One region of the Bacillus swezeyi genome, then DNA from elsewhere that is predicted to be linked to it. Evidence: riboswitches for the same ligand, from Rfam matches in the RefSeq annotation. Region 1 holds a riboswitch; the other holds the start of a gene.

Region 1 (8,074 bases):
TAAAAACTGTGCAAGAGCCTCATTGTGTGCTTCAGAAATTCCGTAGTGGTCTCCCATCAGGACGATGACCGATTGATCATAGAGCCCGTTTGCTTTCAGCTTCGCGAAGAAATGTTTCAATGATTCATCTTGATAACGGACAGTTGTAACATAACGGTTTAAAACCTCACTATCTGAATCATATTCATCAATCAGCTGATCCTTGTCATCAATTTGAAACGGAAAATGATTCGTCAATGTAATCAGGCTGCTGTAAAACGGCTGTGGCAGATCCTTCATCAGATCGGCCGACTGGTTTAAAAACTCCTCATCTTTCAGCCCCCAGCCGGTTGAATTTTCAGGCGTTACATTGAAATGCTCGACATCAAAAAAGCTGTCAATTCCAAGAGATTTGTACATGACGTCCCTGTTCCAGAATTTCTTATGATTGGCGTGAAAAACGGATGAGGTGTAGTCATGTTTCGCCAGTGTTTTATACATTGAATTGTACTCATTCTCACTTTTTGTGAAAAATACCGAACCGCTCAAAGAAGGATAGAGCGAGTTGGCGACGATAAATTCAGAATCGGATGTTTTACCCTGTTCTGTCTGCTGATAAAAATGGTCGAAATAATAGCTTTTTTTTATGAGATCATTCATAAACGGTGTAATGTCTTCCCCGTTTACTTTCTCATGAATGACGAAGTTCTGGGTTGATTCAAGCGTTACAAAAATGACGTTTCGGCCTTTAGCGATCCCGAACATATCCTGATTCGGCTTGCTGTAGTCGGCATTCGTATAATTTTCGATCGTCGCCAGGCTGTTTTCATCGGCAACCGCTTTTTGCGTTAAATTAAATGTTTGTGAAATGCCGTCAAGGAAATGAAATTGATAGAGCCCGATATTTTTCACCAGTACTTCCCGGTCATATGAATAAGTTAAAAATCTTGGCTGTTCAAGTTCTGATAAAGCAATGTTAAAAAGCGTCATCCCGACAGCTGCCATATAATAGATCTTGACGGCTCTCGGAGATGGCTTGATCCCCGTTCTTCTGCGGGTTTTTGCCAGCCAAATGAGCAGCGCCAAATCAAAGAATAGAGCGATGAACATCGGATCGAACAGTTCCTGAAAACTGCTTCCAAGCCCCCCGAGGTTTTTGGCTTGAAACAACACGGGGATCGTTATGAAATCAATATAGAAACCATAAAAAATGCTGTTTGAGATTAGAACGCCCGTCAGTATAACATTCGCCCCGATTAAAAACAGGCGCTGTGTTTTTTCGCGGAAATAGAGGGTGATGCCAAATACAGGGATGAGAAAGCTAAGCGGGTTTAAAAACAGAATCAGTTCCTGAAGCCAGTTGTCAATCTGTAAATCGAATCCAATTTTGTAAATGAAATATGTTTTCATCCACATGAAAAAAATCGATAAGCATAAAAACCATTGCTTTTTGAAAAATTGTTCCTTCATTTATCAATAGCTCCTCACATATAATCAAGCCCCGCAATAAAACACTTTAAGTTTAAACTACTAAAAAAAGCTTCGGCTGGCAAATCAATTACACCGTGAAATTCAAGCCATTAAACCGGCTATAAAATAACACGAAAGAATGGTGAGGGCTGCCAAGACAGCCTGTTCGGCCTTCCCGCCCGTCTTGATATAAAGCGGAAGGCGGAACTTGATGGAGGACGGAAAGAAAAGCTTGATACCGTTTGTCGTACCTGCATCAAGGAGCAAATGGCTGGCCATTCCCGCCATCAGTCCGACAAGTATGCTCTGATCAGTTAAATATAAATGCGCTGCAAATGCGGTAAGCAGCAAAAAGAGCAGGCTGTGTGTAAATGTCCGATGTCCAAAAATGGAGCTGATCAGTGTTGATAAAATCGGAAGCCTCCTGCCTATTTTGCTTTTCGTATGGCAAATATCCGGTATTAATGCTCCAAGAGTACCCGAAGCCGTCATCAATATTGGATCATATCCATAAAAATAAGCGACAGCCGTACAAGAAGCGACTCCCCCCATGATGTGTGTTTTTCCTGTCATATCGCTTCTCCTTTAAGACCTATAACAAATTCCTAAAGAAAACTATATCAAGAGATCTAATGGCCATCAAGACTGATTCTGACAACTTTAGGCCGTCTTTTTTGAATTTTTTCAGCAGAATAATCTAAAAAGATGCCGGTATAAAAAGCTTTTTATTGATATCTTGAATAATTTTTAAATGAAAAGCCAAATTAACATTGTATCACATGATTAAAGAGGTGATTCATTTGGGTTTTCTCTTCAATAAAGACAGAGGAAAAAGCAAAGCCAAAGACCAAAGTGCCATTCAAGGGGCGCTTCAAGACGCAGGTGCAGCGTTAAAAGGAGATCCTCTGCAAGAGGCCGTCAACAAAAAGAAAAATAACCGATAATCGTCTATAGATGGATGGAAATTGATTCTATCCGCCAAGGCTGCCGCTAAAGGCGGCCTTTTCTATTCACAAAAGCATGCTGATCCGGATTTCCATCACTTCCCTTTGACAGATCAATATTTCTCTGGTAACCTTCGGGAGTGAATATGTGATAAATCCTCACTCTTAACTCTAGTGAGGTAGAGGTTGCGCGGATGATGAGTCACACGTGTGAGGCCGATGGGGTCTATGATCATGTGTAAAAGGCATCAGCGCCGAAGCATAAGGAAGCCATTCATTCTTTATGCTGGGCCTGCATTGAATAAGTGCAGGACTGCCGCGGGTTTTCCCGCGGAGGGCTATCCGGGGATCAAGAGTGTATGTTAATTTAGCATGGACTTTTGTTCATGCTTTTTTTATTTTAAATGATCTCACGGTCTGGTCCGGCATATTTTTTATAAAATGCTCGGAGGTTAAATCTTATGGAACAGACAAAAAAATGGGGCTTCTGGCTTCTTACGGCATTTGTTGTCGGCAATATGGTCGGCTCGGGAATTTTTATGCTCCCAAGCACACTCGCCCAGACGGCGAGCCCGTTCGGCGTAACGGCGGCATGGCTTGTGACGGGTGCGGGCGTGTTAATGATCGCCCTTGTATTCGGACATTTATCGATTCGCCGTCCAGATCTTAAAGCGGGGCCGCAAAGCTATGCAAGAGCCTTATTCTCAGATCGTAAAAAAGGAAATGCTGCGGGCTTTACAATGGTGTGGGGCTACTGGGTGGCAAGCTGGATCAGCAATGTGGCCATCATCACGAGCCTTGCCGGCTATTTGACAACTTTCCTGCCGATTTTAACTGACGGACGTGAGCTGTTTGAACTTGGCGGCCATTCCGTTTCACTTGGACAGCTTTTGACGTTTATCGTTTGTACGATTTTATTGTGGGGCACGCATTTTATCCTTGTCTCTAGTATAAACGGAGCCGGAAAGCTTAACTTTTTGACAACCTTTTCTAAAGTGCTTGGATTCGTCCTGTTTATTGTTGCTGGATTATTCGTTTTTCAGGTGTCTTTATTTGAATCATTTTATTTTCCCATTGAATCAGAAGGCAAAAGCCTAGGACTCGGAGGACAGGTTCACAATGCAGCGATTTCAACCCTGTGGGCGTTTGTCGGCATCGAGTCGGCCGTTATCCTGTCAGGGCGCGCATCCTCTCAGAGGGATGTCAAACGTGCGACGATTACCGGGCTGTTGATTGCCCTCAGCATTTATATGATCATTACTTTAATTACGATGGGGATCATCCCGCATGATCAGCTGCAGGCTTCAGATAAACCGTTCGTTGATGTGCTGCATGCGATTATCGGAGGCTTTGGCAGCGTGGTGATGGCGGTTTTGGCGATCATTTCCTTGTTCGGCTCTATGCTCGGCTGGATTTTGATCGGTTCCGAGGTTCCATATCAGGCAGCAAAGGCCGGCGATTTTCCCGCGTTCTTTGCGAAAACGAACAAAAAAGGAAGCCCGGTCAATTCTCTGCTCGTCACCAATCTGATGTCACAGATTTTTATCTTCTCAACGATTTCGGGAACGATCAGTCAAGCCTTCACGTTTTTAACAACGTCGGCGACGCTTGCTTACCTTGTTCCTTATCTCGTGGCTGCTATTTTCAGCTTGAAGCTGATCCTCAAAGGCGACACATATGATGAGCTGAAAGGATCGCGAACAGGAGACGGTATCATCGCATTGGCCGCCCTTGCGTATTCTTTATGGGTGATTGTTTCGGGTACTTCCGACTGGACCACTTTTATTTTAGGAATCGGGCTGTTTTTTGTCGGTCTTGCGATCTATCCGTTCGTCTATAAAAAGTTCAGCCAAAATCAGGCTTCATAAGCTTCAGGCCAGCCGGATCTTCAGTGGAAGACCGGCTGCTTTTTTTATTTCAGCGAAATTTTTTATTAAAAATTTTGCTTAAGGCTGTTATACTATAGAATGAAAATGATAATCGTTATCGATTGCAAATCGAATGAAAGGAATGTCATCGATTGGGGTCATACAGAAACATACGTCATATCAACAGCGGGGATGAGCAGGACAATGAACAGCGTCCGGTTAGCCGTCCCCTTGGAGCGGTTTTTGTCCTTGCGGCCGGGATGATGCTTTTGCTTTTTGGCGCGGCATTGTCGATTGCGCTTGGTGCGGCAGATATCAAACTCGGCACTGTTTGGGACGCGCTTTTTCATTTTAATGAGAAAATGACGACCCATCAAATTATACAGGAGCTGAGGCTGCCAAGAACGGTCAGCGCGGCTCTCGTCGGCGCCTGTCTGGCCGTCTCCGGCGCGATTATGCAGGGCATGACGAGAAACCCGCTTGCATCTCCGGAAATTATGAGTGTAACACAAGGGTCAACCTTTGCTATCGCCATCGCTTTTGCCTTTTTTCCAGGGATTTCATCGATCGGTCTGATGATATGGTCATTTGCCGGCGCAGGCTTTGGAGCCGCGATCGTTTTTGCGGTCGGGATGTTTTCAAGAGGAGGCCTTTCTCCGGTGAAGCTGGCTTTGGCGGGAACGGCTGTGGGAACTTTCCTGAGCGCAATCTCCTCAAGCATTGCGATCCACTTCGATGTGGCGCGCGATATGAGCTTTTGGTATGCCGGCGGTATTGCGGGCATGAAATGGCTGAGCATCCAGCTTTTGCTTCCGGCAGCAGCGCTCGGCATGACGCTTGTCTTTTTCATCGCCCGTTCGATTACGGTGTTAAGCCTGGGGGAAGAATTGGCAAAAGGGCTTGGCCAATATACAAAAACAGTCAAAACGATCGGAATCATTTCCGTTGTTTTGCTGACTGGTGCAGCTGTATCTGCAGCTGGAGCCATAGGTTTCATCGGTCTGATCATTCCCCATATCACCCGCTTTTTAGTCGGAGTGGATTATCGCTGGATTATACCTTGTTCAGCTGTGTTGGGGGCCGTGCTCCTCATTTATGCAGATATAGCGGCACGGATGATCAACCCTCCATTTGAAACACCTGTCGGCGCGGTTACAGCGCTCGTCGGTGTGCCATTCTTCCTCTATTTGGCCCGCCGGGAAAGGAGGGGGCTCTAATGGAGGCGATTAAGAAAAAAAGCAGCCGGGCAGCAATGGTCATGCTGATCATGGCTGTGCTGACGATCGCGGTATTCTTGCTCAGCATGAATACGGGAGAAATACGAATCGCTCCGCTTGATGCGTTGAAAACATTATTCGGCTTTGGTACACCGCAAGATGAGCTGGTGCTTTTTGAATTCCGTCTGCCCCGCATGGTGCTTGCCATGCTGATCGGCGCAGGGGTCGCTATAGCAGGCGCCGTCTGGCAGGGTGTATCTCAAAACGACCTGGCGGACCCGGGGATACTGGGAATCAATGCCGGTGCGGGCTTTGCCGTTGTGCTGTTCATCTTCTTTTTCCAAGGCTCAATCGACGGTCTGCAAACAAGCACGATTTTTTCCTTGCCGATTTTTGCATTTTTTGGGGCCGGTTTTGCGGTTATTCTGATTTATTTGCTGGCGTGGAAAAAAGGGCTCGATCCCATCCGCCTCGTGCTGGTCGGAATCGGGGTCAATGCGGCATTTGCCGCAGCCATCTTGATGCTGCAGCTGAAAATGGACCCGAATGATTTTATGCAGGCGGCTGTTTGGCTGTCAGGAAGCATTTGGAGCTCAAATTGGAGCTCTGTTTCAGCGACCCTGCCGTGGATTGTCGTGCTTATTCCTTTTATCCTCTATAAAGCGCGCTATTTAAATGTACTGAACCTCGGTGATCAGATTGCTCAAGGCCTTGGAACAGCTGTTGAAAAAGAGCGGCGCATACTGTTGTTGGCAGCAGCTGCCCTAAGCGGCGCCTGTGTGGCAGCAGGGGGCAACATCACCTTTCTCGGTCTGGTTGCCCCGCATATCGCGAGAAGACTTGTCGGGCCGAAGCATCAGCTGTTGATACCTGCGTCGGCTCTGACCGGTGCATTGCTTTTTCTGCTGGCTGATTTGCTCAGCAGGGTGGTTCTGGCACCTTCGGAGATTCCCGTAGGGCTTGTCATTTCCGCTTTGGGAGCGCCGTATTTTATCTATTTGCTGATGAAAACAAATTAAAGAAGGGAAGATTGCAAGGTGTCTCTTTCTACAAACAAGCTGGGGATTGCCTACGGCGAACAGACGATTGTCGAAAACTTAAATCTCAATATACCAAAAGGAAAAGTGACGACCATGATCGGTCCGAACGGCTGCGGCAAATCAACGATCTTAAAGACGATGGCGAGATTACAGCGTTCGAAAACGGGCGCCGTTTATTTGAACGGCCAGGCGATCCATCAAATGTCAACGAAAGAGATCGCCAAACAAATGGCCATCCTTCCGCAAACGCCTGAAGCACCCGGAGGGCTTACCGTCTATGAACTTGTATCATACGGCCGCTTTCCGCACCAAAAAGGCATGGGCAGACTGACGGCCGATGACCGCCGCATCATCGAATGGTCGCTTCAGGTCACGGGAATGCAGCCGTTTTATGAACGGCCGATTGAAGCTCTTTCCGGAGGACAGCGCCAGCGCGTCTGGATTGCGATGGCTCTTGCTCAGGAGACCGAGCTGCTTTTGCTTGATGAACCGACAACTTATTTAGATTTGGCGCATCAGCTTGAAATTCTTACACTTTTGGAGAAACTGAATAAAGAAGAAGGCAGAACGATTTTGATGGTCATCCACGATCTGAACCATGCAGCCCGTTTTGCCCATCATATGGTGGCATTGAACAAAGGCGCGATTATTAAAGAGGGAGCGCCGCATGACGTGATGACATCTGAGGTATTGAAAAAGGTTTTTCAAATTGACGCGGAGATCGTATCAGATCCGCGCACAGGCAAACCGGTATGTCTGACTTATGACCTTTTGAAAAAAGAAGAGGGCTCGAGGCTGGCAACCGGCTGACAGACATCGATAAGGTGTCTGTTTTTTGTTCCATTTTTTATACAGTCGATTAAATGATTTCTAAAAAAGTTTATTTTTACTTTAAAATATGAAAACGGCCGCCGATATAGATAGGATAGATGGTAAGATGGGATATAAGAAAACATGGTATAGAGAGAAAGGAAAGAAGGATAGTGGAAAATGCAGCAATTTTGATTGTGGATGATGAAGATGCCATCGTTCAAATGGTGAAGCGTGTCCTGACGAAAGAAGGGTTTAATGAAGTGTTGACAGCGAACAGCGCTGAAGAAGCCCTTGAAATCGTCAAAAAAGAAACCGTACATTTAATTCTGCTTGATGTCATGATGCCGGGACAGACCGGATTTGACGTTTCACCCGAAATCAAGCGGCACACAAATGCCCCGATCTTTTTTCTGACGGCGAAAACATCTGATCTAGACAAGCTGTCCGGGTTTGCCTATGGTGCCGATGATTATATTACAAAACCTTTTAATCCGCTGGAATTAATAGCTAGAATTAAAGCTCATTTAAAAAGAACGTATATACATAAAGAGGTCGCCGCTAGTTCGGCAGCTTCAGCTTACGAGTATGAACGCTTTACATTTCATCCCGATTTCGCAGAGCTAATCGTTGATGGCGAAGCCGTCAGCTGTTCGGCGCAGCTTCTTCAGCTTCTGCAATACTTTTGCGATCATCCGAACAGGGTGCTTTCAAAGGATCAAATTTATGAGAAGGTATGGGGTGTG
Region 2 (8,074 bases), 490 kb from region 1:
AGGAGTCGATTTCCATCGTCGTTAAATTTTGCGCGACAATGCCGCGGCACGTTCTGTCATCGTCAAGCACCGCGCCCAGAAATTCCCATCCTTCATATTTTGAAACAAGCCCTTCGACTTCAAAGCGGCGGACCTGTTCATCAAGTGCATACAGAAGCTGCTGACCTGTCGTCGCGCCGGCATATGCCGTTCTGTGATGCTGCGTTCCTCCGAAGCGCCGGAAATCAAGCAAGCCTTCCGGTGTTCTGTTGAACATGACACCCATGCGGTCGAGCAGATGAATGATCGACGGCGCAGCTTCACACATCGCTTTGACCGGCGGCTGGTTGGCCAAAAAGTCGCCGCCGTATACCGTATCGTCAAAATGCTCCCAAGGGGAGTCGCCTTCGCCTTTTGTATTAACCGCTCCGTTGATTCCGCCTTGCGCACATACCGAATGTGAGCGCTTCACCGGAACGATGGAAAATAGTTTTACGTTTGTTCCTGCTTCCGCAGCTTTAATGGTCGCCATCAGACCCGCAAGTCCTCCGCCGACAACGATGATGCTTGAGTTACTCATGCCAGCCCCACTCCCTCTAGTAATCTAGTTCTTTTACACAAATGCCAAAATCGCTCTAAGCCCTACATAGGACAGCACAACAAAGACTCCCATTGTCACAAACGTGGAGATTCGCTGTGAACGCGGAGAAACGGTAATTCCCCAAGTAACAGCAAACGACCATAAACCGTTTGAAAAGTGGAAGATTGTTGAGAGGACACCTACAATGTAAAAGCCGAGCATGATCGGGGAGCTCAAAATATCAGCCATCATGTCATAGTTCACTTCAGCGCCCATCTGCGCAGCGATCCGTGTTTCCCAGACGTGCCAGCTGACGAAAATTAAAGTAATGATTCCTGTAATCCGCTGCAAAACGAACATCCAGTTTCTAAAAAACCCAAATCTGCCCGCATTATTTTTCGCTGTAAAAGCTATGTATACACCATAAACAGCATGATAAATCAGCGGAAGGAAAATCACGAAGATTTCCAAAGCGTACCTGAACGGCAGGTTTTCCATAAAATGAGCGGCATTGTTAAACGCCTCTTCTCCGCTTGCCGCAAAATGGTTGACAACTAAATGCTGAATCAAAAATAGACCCACCGGTATAACGCCAAGCAAAGAATGTAATCTTCGATACACAAACTCTCTGTTCCCGGCCATTGCTTAACCCCCTAGTTGAAAAGTGCTGTAAAAATGAAAGGTCTCCTATCCCCCGTCCTGTTTCAAATATCGCACTTTGTTAAGTTTTTATGACAATTTCATTTTACTCCTATGAGAAAAAAGCGTCAAGAAAACGCGTACATAAATTGAAATTTTCTAATATTTAATGAGATTTTAGAAAATTTTATTTTATCAAAATATAAATATAATAGATTTTTTTCTTTGCAAATGCATCTCCTCTCTGTAATCTCTCCCCCGATTTAAGCTATAATAAACGGAGGAAAGAGGGGAGACATTGGACAATGAATAAATATGAAGCAAACTTAGCGCAATTAAAAGAGCTGGAAGTCTCCGCATATGGCTATGAATTAATCAGGGAAGTGCTGCTTCCGGATATGCTGGGACAAGACTATGCAGACATGATGTATTGGGCCGGAAAAAACCTTGCCCGCAAGTTCCCGCTCGATGCCTGGGAGGATATCCCTGCATTTTTTCATGACGCAAGCTGGGGAACGCTTACGATCGTTCATTCAAAAAAGCAGGAGCTTGAATTTGAACTTGAAGGGCTGCTGGTCTCAAACCGCCTCAAATATCAAAAAGAGCCTTGCTTTCAGCTTGAAGCCGGGTTTATCGCCGAGCAAATCCAGCTGATGAATGAGCATATCGCCGAATCGTATGAGCAGGTGAAAAAAAGAGCCGAAAAAGTTGTTTTGACTGTGAAATGGGATTTGAAAGACCCGGCATGATCAAGGAAGGGCTGCTGAAAATGAACAGCAGCCCTTTTTACCATAAAGTCTAAATTTCGCTATGTACGCAACCGGCTGCTAAAATGTCAGCAAATAATACATCCGCTTCATTTAAACTCCTCTAACGTCTATTTCTTCGTCATGCGGAACCTTGTTTTTTGTGTATGTGTTCTCTCGCTTTTTGAATAAATTGTTCTTCTATTTTGACAAGTAGTGTATGACGGTTAAAAATATCAGAATTTAATTCACTGATATAGAGCTCTTTTGCCTTATCATCATGATTGATGACGGCGCCTCGTTTCAGCTCATTTAAACGGTTGTCTTCTTTATCAGCCAGCTTTGAATACAGCTTCGCTGCTGCTTCTTTGTTATTTTCCATGAATAAATTCATTTCTTCTAAATAAACAATTGCGTTCAGTAAAGACCTTTTTTGTTTATTTCTAATTGAGCCAAGCCCTTTGTCTTCCAGTTCTTTCAATACATGTTGAAACATCTCAAGTTTTTTGCGGCTGCTCATATCAAACTCTATTTGTGCACAATATAAATAAAAAAACAACGCACTCAAGGAAGTCAGGCTCATTTTTTCAATCGAATCCGCCTTCACTTTATGCAGCTGCTCTCCCAATTCCTTCAGCAAAAAATCAAATGGCTTCTCTGTTTGATATGACAGCAATTCCACGTTCAGAAAATGCAGTTTTGCATAAAGCCTATTGGTTAAAATGAGCAATGCAGGCGGTCCATCTGTAAATAGCAGTGTAACAGCGCCTATTAAAAGTGAGAAAATACCAAAATATAAAGAGTATTCATGATGAGGTACAAAGTTCAGAAAGACAAATCCCGTCAAGAAACTTGTGATTGGGCCTCCCAAAAGGCTCACAACGGATTTTCCTTTTTCTTTTTGATACGTTTTTTTATTTTTAATGGATTCACCGTATAAAAAAACTGCGCCTCCAAAATATTTGTGTTTCCATCGACATGTTATTTTCCCATTTCTAAATATGATAAACGGCCCAACTGCCAGCCATTGAACATGATGCCTGACGATGCACCCGAAAAGGACGTGCCCCAGCTCGTGTACAACAATGCTGGCAATAATCGCTACAGCCACTGGACCTATAGTATGTATGAATCCAATCATAATATGATTCTATTCTCTCCTTTTGGCTCCTCATTATGGTAATGATAACATAAATTTGACATCCTTGAATTCCTTCCTTCAGACAAAAAAAGAAATCCTAGAGATGTCTCTAGGATTTTTAATTGGCAGTCATGCTTATTTTCGACAGTTCAAAAGCATCATGCAATGCTTCCACAGCTTTCACCATATCGCTTTCACTGATGACGGTGGAAACTTTAATCTCTGACGTGCTCACCATTTTAACCTGGATGTTTTTTTCGGCAAGAACCGCAAACATCTCAGCGGCCACACCCGGGTTTGAAATCATGCCGGAGCCGACGATCGACACTTTGGCAAGCCTGTTTTCCGTCTCAATCTGTTCGTAGTCGAGTGCGTCTTTGTACTCTTCAAGGACCTGCACCGTTCTTTGCAGATCTTCTGTTTTCACAGAGAATGAGATCGATGTTTTACTTATGCTTGTCACTGATTGAATGATGATGTCGACGTTGATGTTTTGTTTGGCAAGCGTTGTGAAAATCGTTGACAGCGTTGTCAAGCCGCTGGAAAGGCCGCATACTGTGATGCGTGTAATTTGATCTTCAAACGCAATTCCTCTTACGATTAAATTCTGCTCCATGGATGATTCCTCCTCGATTAATGTGCCCGCTTCTTTTTCCGTGCTTGAACGAACTTCCAAAGGCACCCGATAGTTCTTTGCAAATTCAACTGCTCTCGGATGCAGGACGCCCGCTCCGAGATTGGCAAGCTCCAGCATTTCATCATAGGAGATTCCTTCAAGCTTTCTGGCGGTTTTGACATAGCGCGGATCTGTTGTGAAGACCCCTGGCACGTCTGTGTAAATATCGCATTTATCGGCTTTCAGTGCAGCGGCGAGGGCAACGGCTGTCGTATCTGATCCGCCTCTGCCAAGCGTTGTGATTTCCCCTTCGTCCGTAACACCTTGAAATCCTGCGACAACAATGATTTTTCCTTCTTTCAGACGCTCTTTCAGCTTTGCTGTTTCAATATTGGTAATCCTTGCATTGCCGTGGATGTTTTCGGTTTGGATGCCGGCCTGCCAGCCTGTATAGGAAACCGCATCATATCCCTTTTCCTGTAATCCCATTGTTAAAAGAGAAATCGTCACCTGCTCTCCGGTTGTCAGCAGCATATCCATTTCCCGCCGGCTCGGCTGTTCAGCCATTTCTTTGGCAAGTGCGACAAGGGAATCCGTCGATTTTCCCATTGCAGAAACGACGACGACAACGTCATGTCCCCGCTGTTTTTCTTCGATGACCCGGCTTGCAACGTTTACTATTTTTTCCACTGACCCTACGGAAGTTCCGCCGAATTTTTGGACGATGAGACCCATCAATACCACCCTTTTTGTTTTCGTGCGTGTTTATGTATGAAGAGGAAAGCTTGATCTGCGGCTTGTACGGTTTTAGCATACAAAAAAGCAATGAGAGAATTCCCTCATTGCTTTAACCAACAAAAATGCCGATGATCTTAAACAACGAGATAGCCCTCCAAGAAAATGATTTTCTTGACAGCCTTACATTTATTCAATGTAAAGCCAGCAGATAAAACGAATGGAATTTTTACCCGCTTCGGCGACGCTCCCCTTTCAGCTTTCTTCTTTGAAATCCATCTTTCTCCGAAAGCTTACTGTTGAAGTTCGCACCTCTATCTTCACCATATCACACGATCTTATTATGAAATTAGTACAAATTCTATCAGATTCTTTTTAAAAATTCAACATTATTTTTTTAAAGCCTCCGCAATCAGCTGCGCGGTTTTCAACGGAATCCCGGCCTTGTGGATATCTTCAGCGCTCGCTTCCTTCATTTTTTTGACAGAACCGAAGTGTTTTAAAAGCATCTTTTTCCGCTGCTCACCGACGCCCGGAATGCCGTCAAGCACCGATTGAAAAGCGCTTTTTCCCCTCAGCTGCCTGTGGAAGCTGATGGCAAACCGGTGCACTTCATCCTGAATGCGCTGTAGCAGATAAAATTCCTGGCTGTTCCGTTCAAGTTGAACGATCTCAAGCGGATCGCCGATCAAAAGGTTCGATGTTCTGTGCTTGTCATCTTTCACCAAACCGGCGACCGGGACATCGAGATTCAGCTCATTTTCCAGCACATCGACGGCAGCGGAAACCTGGCCTTTACCTCCGTCGATCAAAATCAAGTCTGGAAGCGGCAGATTGTCTTTCAGCACCCTCGTATATCTTCTTCTGATGACTTCGCGCATTGAACCGTAGTCGTCCGGTCCCGCTACTGTCTTGATCTTATATTTCCGGTACTCTTTTTTATGCGGCTTTCCATCGAGAAATACAACCATTGCCGATACAGGGTCCGTTCCTTGAATATTTGAATTATCAAATGCTTCAATTTTGTACGGCGTGTAGATGCCCAGCGCTGTGCCGAGCTTTTCAATCGCTCCGATCGTCCGCTCCTCATCCCGTTCGATGAGTGAAAACTTCTCTTTCAAAGCGAGCTTTGCGTTTTTATGGGCAAGGAGAAGCAGGTCTTTCTTCGCTCCCCTTTTCGGCTGGCGGACTTTCACGTCCAGGAGCTCCTCAATCATCTCTTTGTCAACGCTGTCCGGCACCAAAATTTCTTTTGGAAGGAAGTGATTGTTTTTCGAATAGAATTGACCCATGAATGTCAAAAATTCTTCATCCGCTTCCCTGTATAGAGGAAACAAGCTGACATCTCTTTCAATGAGCTTCCCTTGCCTGATAAAAAAGACCTGAATGCACATCCAGCCTTTGTCATACGAGTAAGCAAATACATCGCGGTCGAGCATATCGTTCATCGTCATTTTCTGCTTTTCCATCGTTGACTCGATATGGGCAATCTGATCGCGGTATTCCTTCGCTCTTTCAAACTGAAGATTTTCAGAAGCTTCGAGCATTTTGGCTTCAAGCTCTTTCTTGACTTCGTTGTAGCCGCCTTTTAAAAAGCGGGTGATTTCTTCGGTGAGCTGTCTGTTTGTCTCCTCAGATACATCATAGACGCATGGTGCCAGACATTGCCCGAGGTGATAGTACAGACAGACGCGGTCGGGCAGCTTTGCGCATTTTCTGAGCGGATACAGACGGTCTAGCAGCTTTTTCGTCTCCCTTGCGGCCTGGACGTTCGGATACGGGCCGAAATAGCGGCCTTTGTCTTTTTTGACATTCCGCGTGACGATCAGCTTCGGATGCCGCTCATTCGTGATTTTGATAAACGGATAGCTTTTATCGTCTTTCAGCATCACATTATATTTAGGGTCATACTTTTTGATTAAATTCATTTCAAGAATCAGCGCTTCGATATTCGAGGATGTGACAATGTATTCAAAGTCTTCGATTTCGCTGACAAGCCGCTGTGTTTTTGCATCATGGGAGCCGCTGAAATAGGAGCGGACCCGGTTTTTTAATATTTTTGCTTTCCCGACGTAGATCACGGTCTCCTGCCTGTCTTTCATCAAGTAGCAGCCCGGCTGATCAGGCAGAAGGGCAAGCTTTTCTTTGATTTTTTTGTTCATCAAAAATCCTTCCTTGTTTCGGCGTTTTTCCATATTTACAGTTTACCATGACCGACCACATGTTCTCCACAATTGAAGGTGTCCCTTAGGCTATTAGAATACGCTGTTTTTGTAAGAAAAAAGCGATCCCTCTGGAATCGCCCTTTACTCGGTCTCTATTTTACAAATGCTTGTTGACTAGTTCTTCAAGCGCTTCTTTCGGTTTGAACCCGACAGATGTTTCAACCACTTCACCGTCTTTTAGTATGAGTAAAGTCGGGATGCTCATCACACCGTATTTGCCGGCAGTTTCTTGGTTTTCGTCAACATCAATTTTGACGATTTTCAATTTGTCTCCCATTTCTTGATCCAGCTCTTCTAGAACAGGCGCAATCATTTTGCAAGGTCCGCACCAAGGAGCCCAAAAGTCGGCAATAACTACGCCTTCGCTTGTTTCATTTGAAAATGTTTGATCAGTTGCTTTTACGATAGCCATTCTTTCATTCCTCCAATTGTGAAATTATGCTTTTTAGTATAGCATCTCCCTTTGGTTCACGCTAACATAATGCTTGAGTATACGTTTCCCTATCTTGCAGTGTTTTACACATCGAATGTATCGCCCATGAGCAGGGCACATACCCCATTTTATTTGCTGCTCCAACTAAATGTGCCGATTAAAAAAGCCGGCGATCAGGCCGGCTTTTTTTCAAGTGTTGACACTCAGCTTTTTAAATTCTTCTGTCAGCAGCGGGACGACCTCAAACAAATCTCCGACGATGCCGTAGTCGGCAATTTTGAAAATGTCAGCTTCCGGATCTTTGTTAATGGCGACGATGATTTTGCTGTTTGACATCCCAGCGAGATGCTGAATCGCACCTGAAATGCCGCAGGCAATATAAAGTTCGGGTGTGACGACCTTTCCGGTCTGCCCGATTTGCAGCGAGTAGTCGCAGTAATCGGCATCACAAGCTCCCCTTGAAGCTCCTACTGCACCGCCGAGCACATCGGCAAGTTCCTGAAGCGGCTTGAATCCGTCTTCGCTTTTCACGCCGCGTCCTCCGGCAACGATGATTTTCGCTTCTGACAAGTCGACGCCTTCAGACGTTTTTTTGACGACATCCTTGATCACCGTTCTGATGTCCTGAATATCGACCTCGATCTTTTCCACCGTTCCAGTCCGTGTTTCATCTTTGGCAAGCGGTGCAATATTATTCGGTCTGATCGTTGCGAAAATCAGTTCATCTTCAGAGATGATCCGTTCGAACGCTTTTCCAGAGTAGATCGGTCTTGTAAACACAATATTTCCGCCTGTCACACTGACATCGATCGCATCGGAAATCAACCCTGTTCCCAAACGGGCTGCCAGCTTTGGAGATAAGTCTTTTCCCATTGACGTATGTCCGAAAATGACTACATCCGGGCTTTCGCTTTCAAGTATCGGCAGAAATGCTTGGACGAAACCGTCAGATGTATAGTTTTTCAGAAGCGGGTCTTCGG

Evidence for each region. Region 1 has a riboswitch for lysine ahead of RBH91_RS18520 (amino acid permease). Riboswitches for the same ligand answer to the same signal wherever they lie in the genome.
Region 2: linked by a shared signal. The riboswitch ahead of RBH91_RS15935 (aspartate kinase) and the one ahead of RBH91_RS18520 (amino acid permease) in region 1 are both predicted to bind lysine.

What each region holds. Positions count from the first base shown of each region.
Region 1 is NZ_CP133085.1:3,699,074-3,707,147, reverse strand. It holds gene RBH91_RS18535 (LTA synthase family protein) at 1-1,449, opposite strand, end outside; gene RBH91_RS18530 (metal-dependent hydrolase) at 1,552-2,022, opposite strand; gene sspJ (small acid-soluble spore protein SspJ) at 2,250-2,393, shown strand; lysine riboswitch at 2,566-2,742, shown strand; gene RBH91_RS18520 (amino acid permease) at 2,855-4,261, shown strand; gene RBH91_RS18515 (FecCD family ABC transporter permease) at 4,414-5,478, shown strand; gene RBH91_RS18510 (FecCD family ABC transporter permease) at 5,514-6,497, shown strand; gene RBH91_RS18505 (ABC transporter ATP-binding protein) at 6,516-7,328, shown strand; gene RBH91_RS18500 (response regulator transcription factor) at 7,502-8,074, shown strand, end outside.
Region 2 is NZ_CP133085.1:3,211,539-3,219,612, forward strand. It holds gene sdhA (succinate dehydrogenase flavoprotein subunit) at 1-559, opposite strand, end outside; gene RBH91_RS15920 (succinate dehydrogenase cytochrome b558 subunit) at 593-1,201, opposite strand; gene RBH91_RS15925 (YslB family protein) at 1,504-1,947, shown strand; gene RBH91_RS15930 (site-2 protease family protein) at 2,087-3,085, opposite strand; gene RBH91_RS15935 (aspartate kinase) at 3,204-4,436, opposite strand; lysine riboswitch at 4,579-4,761, opposite strand; gene uvrC (excinuclease ABC subunit UvrC) at 4,826-6,598, opposite strand; gene trxA (thioredoxin) at 6,759-7,073, opposite strand; gene RBH91_RS15950 (electron transfer flavoprotein subunit alpha/FixB family protein) at 7,284-8,074, opposite strand, start outside.